DNA from 2 places in the Actinomyces lilanjuaniae genome. Region 1 is predicted to be linked to the other one. Evidence: riboswitches for the same ligand, from Rfam matches in the RefSeq annotation. Region 1 holds a riboswitch; the other holds the start of a gene.
What was found. Region 1 has a riboswitch for S-adenosylmethionine ahead of D5R93_RS12340 (methionine ABC transporter ATP-binding protein). Riboswitches for the same ligand answer to the same signal wherever they lie in the genome.

Region 1 (3,398 bases):
GATCCCTGGTACGGGTCCGTGGAGGACTTTACTGACACGCTCCAGGTGGTCGAGCGTGTCAGTGACGAGCTGGCCGTGCGGCTGCGGCCCTGGATGTGAGGCTGCCGGGCGCTCAGCCCAGCCGGGCCCGCAGCCACTGGGTGACCGAGGCCAGGTACTGGGCTCGGGCGGCGGGCCGGGACAGCGACAGGTCGTGGACCCCCTCGGGGACCTGACAGACCGTCACGTCCGGTCCCAGGAGGGGTGCGCGTGCCAGCATCTGCTCCACTGACAGCACCACGTCGCTGCGCTGGGCCTCCTGGACCGTCGGTGATACCGGCCCCGTGGTCGTCGAGCAGCACAGCAGGACAGGCTCCTGGATGCCCAGGCCGTGGTGCACCTCGCGGTGCAGGCGGCGGACCGCTGTCAGGAAGCCGGCGCGCGCCGGGAGGGACACCGCCGGCTTGAGGGCCAGGTCCCAGTCCCACTCACCCTCCCAGTGCTGGTGCAGGGAGCGTACGTAGACGTCGGGGACGCCGGCTCCCCGCCTCGGGTTGCGGGGGTCGGGGATGACTCGGTCGGGGTCGTGACGGGACAGGAGATCCACGAAGGCGGTTCCGTAGGAGCGCATGAACGCGGAGGCCTGTAGGTCCAGCCAGGGTGAGTTGAGGACTACTGCCTGCACCGTGGCCGGGTGGTCGGCCGCCCAGATGACTGCCTGCAGGCCACCGGTGGAGTGCCCGTTGAGGACCACGGTTGCGTGCCCGTGCTCGGTGCGGATGACGTGCAGCGCCTTGGCGATCTCCTCGTCGTGGACGCGGAGGTCGCGCACGCTGTGGGGGCGTGGGTGCCCGATCCCGGCCCGGGCGCAGGAGCGCAGCTCGAGGGCGTAGAACTCGTAGCCCGTCTCCAGGTAGGCCTGGGCTAGGTGGGTCTGGAAGAAGTAGTCGCTGTGGCCGTGGATGTAGAGCACGGCCTTGGCGTGTCGTGGCACGCCTGCCCGCCCGGCCTGGTGCTGATGGACCAGGACGGCGTGGTGGGCGCCGGGCGCCTTCCGGGGTGACTCCCGCACGGGGAGGTGCCGGGCCACCCACGGGTCTCCCAGGATGTCAGGTGTGAGGCTCTCGGCGAGGGGGCCGGAGGCAGACGAGGGTGAGGACGGTGCGGGACTCATAGTGTGATCCAAGCACAGTCCTCGACGCGCGGAGGCCTCCTGGGGCGGGTGTCAGCATAGTTGTGGGCGAGCTTGTGCCCCGTGGCTCGGCCATGGCGTGAGGGTGTCAGCTTGCTTGCGGGGTCCCGGATGCGTAACGTGTAGCCGACCATCCAGAGCAGCCGAGAGACCTGGCTCGTTGACGTTGCAGCAACCCCCGTCGCGGTGCGGGTGCTTCCGCCAGGACCGATGGAGGTAGCAGTGAGCGGACCAGCGGTGAGCACACCGGCTCCCGAGGAGGACGCCCCGGCGTCGCCCGACCCCATGATCTCGCTGAAGGACGTCCGCAAGGTCTACCGACTACGTGGAGGAGCGCAGGTGCGTGCCCTGGACGGGCTGAGCCTTGACGTCGCCCCCGGGACCATCCACGGCATCGTCGGGACCTCCGGGGCGGGCAAGTCCACGCTGGTGCGCTGCCTGACCTCCCTGGAGCGTCCCACCCAGGGGCGCATCCGTGTGGCCGGGCAGGACATGACATCCCTGTCCGCGCGTCAGCTGCGTGAGGCCCGCCGTCGTATCGGGATGGTCTTCCAGCACGCCAACCTCCTGGACCAGCGCACCACGGCGCAGAACATTGCCTACCCCCTGGCCCTGGCGGGCGTGCCCAGGGGCCAGCGCCGCCAGACCGTCGAGCGCATGCTTGAGCTCGTGGGACTGGCTGACCGGGGTGCCTCCTACCCGGCACAGCTCTCCGGCGGTCAGAAGCAGCGTGTCGGTATCGCCCGGGCGCTGGCCGACGACCCCTCCGTCCTCCTGTGCGATGAGCCCACCTCTGCCCTGGACCCGGAGACCACGCGCTCCATCCTGGACCTTATCAGGGACGTGCGTGACGCCCTGGGGCTGACCGTCATTATCATCACCCACGAGATGAGCGTGGTCCGCCAGGTCTGTGACGCGGTGAGCCTGCTGGAGGCAGGCCGGGTCGTGGAGGGCGGCCGCCTGGAGGACGTCGTGCTCGACACCTCCTCCCGGCTCTCCCGTGAGGTGGTCCCCCTCCCGGCGGTCCCTGAGGCTGCTCGGTCCCAGGGGGATGCCGTCCTTGACGTCTGTGTCACGGCACACCCTGGTGAGCCGGCCGCTGTTGCCCTGATGTCGATGGTGGCCGAGCTGGGCGGGGACATCGCCTCCGGGGTCTTCGAGACGGTCGGGGCAGCCCAGATCGGCCGTCTAGCCGTGACTGTTCCTGCTACCCAGGCATCGCGCTGCGTCACCGCGCTGCGCCAGGCCGGTATCACTGCGGAGGTACGAGCGTGAGTCTTCTTATGAGTGTCTCTGCTGCCGCGCACGGCTCCACGCAGGCGGCTCTGGGTGCGGCCCCTGTGCTTCTGGCAGCCAGCAGTGAGGACCAGACGTGGCAGAACAACCCGGTGTTCGAGCGCAGGCTCCTGAGCGCCGTCACCGAGACGATGCAGATGACCTTTGTCTCGGGCTTCCTGACAGTCGTCCTGGGGCTGCTCCTGGGACTGGCGCTGGTGACCACGGGCACGCGTGGACAGCACCGCAATCGTCCTCTCTACGAGGTCCTCTCCTTCGTGGTCAACGTCGGGCGCTCCATGCCCTTCATCATCCTCATGGTCGCGATCGCCTCCTTGACGCGGCTGATTGTGGGCACCTCCCTGGGCTGGCAGGCCGTCTGCGTCCCGCTGACCATCGGGGCGATTCCCTTCTACGCGCGACTAGTGGAGACGGCGGTCAACAACGTGGACCACGGCAAGGTCGAGGCGGCTCTTATGATGGGGGCCTCCGGGACCCAGATCACCTGGGGGGTGCTAGTCCGGGAGGCGCTGCCCACTCTCATCCAGTCGGCCACGGTGACCCTGATCGCCCTCCTGGGCTACACCGCCATGGCGGGCACCATCGGGGCGGGGGCCTGGGGACCTCGCCATCCAGTACGGCTACAACCGCAGCATGTCTGATGTCATGGTCGTCTCCGTCGTCCTGATCCTGCTGATCGTCGCTGTCATCCAGCTGGCTGGCGACATGCTCAGCCGGCTGGTGGACCACCGCTGAGGCAACCACCAGCCGGAGGAACGGCGAGCCGCCTCGGTCCTGGCAGCTGCTGGGGGATGACTGGTCTTATCCACGGCAGCGGCTGCCCGGCACCCCCGGTACGACGCCTGGCCTCGGCGGCAGTCGGCCTGTGCTGGCGACTGCCTACCTGACCCCCTGCAACTGCCGTGGCCAGCGCCCTGCTGGCCTGGGACCC
Region 2 (3,398 bases), 470 kb from region 1:
GCGACAAGGACTGACAGCCCGGCAGCACCCCGGACGTGGGGGACAAAGCTCAGCGCCGGCAAGCCGTTCACCTCGGTAGGCCACACCGTGTACACCCACGGGATCGACACCGACGCATCAGCGGCAAGAGCGACGAGGGCAGCCCCGGCACACAGCAGGAACACGCTACAGGCGCCGAGGACAAGGCTAGCCACGACCAACGAGGTCACCCGGAGGACAGAGAACATGAGAATCTCCTTGTCATCTTAATGACGTGACACGAGCGCCAACCGCCCTGCCACGGTAACACCGCAATATCATTACCTCCGGCAGCCCCGCCGGACCACTCCGGTGCCGCCTCCGTGACGCGAAGACAGCCTGCGCTCATACGCTCATATATGTCTCGCCCCCACGGTCCTCCCTACACTACGACCTGGCTCTACCCGCCCACCAGCCCCCTCCCTACCAGACCCCTACCAGACAGAGGGACGCCGGTCCCCGCCGGGAGTGGCGTTGAGGTAGGCCAGGTCCACCTCGTGCTGGGTCTCCCGGTCGGGCTCCTGCCCCCGGAAGATCCCTCCCAGACGCAGGTGGGAGACCACGTCCAGCGCGGGCCGGGTCCGGTTGAATGTGTAGAGGTGCACCCCGGGGGCACCTCCGTCGAGCACCTGGGTGGCCAGGCGCAGGGTGGCGTCGATCCCCGCCGCCACAGCCTGGGCGCCCTCGGCCCGCCGTAGGGTGGCACTCAGGTCGGCCGGGACCTGCACACCGGTCAGCGACTCCAGGCGGGTCAGGCGGCGCAGGTCTGTCAGAGGGATGATGCCGGGAAGGACAGGCATGACCACCCCGCTGTAGGAAGCGGCACGCGACAGCGACAGGTAGTCCTGCGCGTCGTAGAAGACCTGGGTCATGGCCAGGTCGGCACCCGCCTCCTGCTTGGCGGCCAGGACCTCCACCTCAGCCTCCAGGTCCTCGCAGGCAGGGTAGGCAGCCACGGCCACCTGCAGGTGCCGGGCGCCGTCACCGAAGTACTCGTCCTCGACCTCGCGGATCACGCGCACCAGGTCGCTGGCGTAGCGCAGCTCACCGGGGACGTCGCTCGCCCTGGTCCCGCGCGGCGGGTCGCCCCGCAGCGCCAGGAAGCGGCGCACCCCCAGGCCCAGGAAGAGGCGCACAATCTCCACCACGTCGCGCCTGCGGTAGCCGATACAGGTCAGGTGGGCCATGAGCGGCACCCGGCTGGTGGCCAGCACGTGGGTGATGACGTCCTCAGCCGGGTTGTGCTCCCGCACCGCACGCACCCCGGGGCCGCCGTCAGGGTCGGGCGCGAAGGTCGGCCGGTAGGTGACTGAGACGAAGTCGGGGAGCACCCCCAGCAGCCGGTCCAGCGCTCCCCACGTCTGCGAGGCATGGACACCGGGGCGGGGAGGGAAGAGCTCCAGGGACAGCGAGGGCAGCCCCGCCGGGGCCAGCGCGGCACCAGCGGCACCCGGGGACGCAGCCCGCTGGGGCGCGACAGGCCCCGCTGCAGGCAGGGGCGGCCCGGTCACGGGAACCAGGTCTGCGTCGTACTGGTCCACTCGGTCCACTCGGTCCATGGTGCGGCCCTCCATCGGTCCTGGCGGAAGCACCCGGAGGGGGTTGCTGCGGCGTCACGGAGCCAGGTCTCTCAGCCACTCTAGATGGAACAGCCCAAGGGTAGACGAACCCCAGGACCACGGGCACAGCTACAGGCTCACGCTGGAAGCGCAATTCCCCTGGGCGCCCTCCGCGACCTGGTGACCCGCGCCAACTTCTAGCCTAAGCTTGTACGCATGAGCATGGTGCGTATCGACACCCCGCGCGGTGTCACCCTGGTGGGCTCCTTCGTCCGCCCCGACGGCACCCCGCCGCAGGACGGCGAGAGCGGCACGGGCGTGCCGACCCGCCGGGAGGGCGTGGTGCTGCTGGCCCACGACTTCCTCGCGGACCGGCACGGAGAGCAGGGGCGCCTGGACCTGGTCTCGGCCAGCTACCAGAAGGCGGGCATGGCCACCCTCAGCATCGACTTCTCCGGACTGGGCGAGTCCGACGACGACGTCATCACCCTGGCCAACGAGGCCGAGGACCTCAGGGCGGTGTCCGGCTGGCTGGCCGAGCGCGGCTACACCCGCCAGGCCATCCACGCCAACGGCTTCGGCGCGACCGCCGCTCTCCTGGCCCGGCCCGAGCAGGTACGCACCGCCGTCCTGGTAGGGGCCGTGGTCGGCCCCCAGTCAGTCCTGTGGGAGCAGGTCTTCTCCCCCCACCAGCTCGACGAGCTCGCCCGCCACGGCCTGACCCGGCTGGTGGACGACAACCCGAACCCGCGCCAGTGGAACGTGCTGAGCAAGGAGACCCTCGCCGACTTCTCCATGCAGGAGCCCCACACCACCATGGCGGAGGTTCCGTGGCCGGTCCTTATGATCTACGGGGCGCTGACCCACGAGATGCCCGATACCGCGGCAGACGCCCAGAAGGGCTTCCCGCTCCTGAAGGACGGCAGCCAGCTGGTGCAGGTACGCAAGGACCACCCGCAGGAGGCCCAGGCGGAGGTGGCTCGGCTGGGTACTGAATGGGTGACACGACACCTGCGCTGAGCCGCACCCAGGTGAGCGGATACGGTCACCCTGCGGACCCCGGGTGGCCCTGGCTCCCGCCCTGTCAGCCCCGCCCTGTCATCGTCGTCTCGGCCTTACCCGTGTCTAGGCCTTGCCCAGACGGACCACCACTGCCCGGTGGTCCGTCTGGGGCAGCGTGAGGACCTCGCCTGACTGCCCCACCCAGGCGGAGGCGTCCACGAGGACGTGGTCAATGGTTGCCCCCAGGAGCCTGGTCCCGGTGTGGGTGGGCCAGGTCGCCAGGCCACCGACACCCGCCTGCTCCCCCGCGCTCGCGCAGGCGTGCAGGTCACGCAGCAGGGCGTGGTCGCGGGTGGCGTTGAAGTCACCGACCATGACCAGCCCCTCGGGCGGGTCCTGGCACAGGCCAGCCACCGTGGTCAGCGAGGACCTCCACTCCCCCATGAGCCCCGGCACCGGCGGGTAGGTGTGCACCCCGGTGATGACAGGCCCTGACCCGTCCACGGGCTCCAGCACGACCATTCCGCGCCCCGCACCCGCCACCCCCTCCGTCTGCCGGTAGCCCCCCAGGCGCTCGGAGACGAGGACCGTCGTAGCGCGCACCGGGTCGATGCCGTGATGCGCCCCGGAGTCGTCGTCGGCACCGTCGCCGTCCTCGTCGTTCCACCCGTAGGGCGGGCTGACTGCGGTGTAGACCGTCAGCTCCCCAGCCGCGCCCCGCAGCAGCCCTGCCAGCTCCTCGCCGTAGGCGGCTGTCGTCTCCGGCAGGACGACGACGTCGGCCTGCACGGCCCGGGCGGTCTCGGCCACGGCCTGGAC

Region 2: it holds a riboswitch for S-adenosylmethionine, as region 1 does, so the genes downstream of both, D5R93_RS01430 (methylenetetrahydrofolate reductase) here and D5R93_RS12340 (methionine ABC transporter ATP-binding protein) in region 1, are expected to answer to the same signal.

Annotation. Positions count from the first base shown of each region.
Region 1 is NZ_CP032514.1:2,875,400-2,878,797, reverse strand. Features, by position in the region: gene D5R93_RS12350 (arsenate reductase/protein-tyrosine-phosphatase family protein) at 1-99, shown strand, start outside; gene D5R93_RS12345 (alpha/beta hydrolase) at 113-1,153, opposite strand; SAM riboswitch class I at 1,299-1,388, shown strand; gene D5R93_RS12340 (methionine ABC transporter ATP-binding protein) at 1,382-2,446, shown strand; partial or broken gene D5R93_RS12335 (methionine ABC transporter permease) at 2,455-3,202, shown strand.
Region 2 is NZ_CP032514.1:317,397-320,794, reverse strand. Features, by position in the region: gene D5R93_RS01435 (hypothetical protein) at 1-227, opposite strand, end outside; gene D5R93_RS01430 (methylenetetrahydrofolate reductase) at 453-1,577, opposite strand; SAM riboswitch class I at 1,586-1,668, opposite strand; gene D5R93_RS01425 (alpha/beta hydrolase family protein) at 1,794-2,597, shown strand; gene D5R93_RS01420 (endonuclease/exonuclease/phosphatase family protein) at 2,703-3,398, opposite strand, start outside.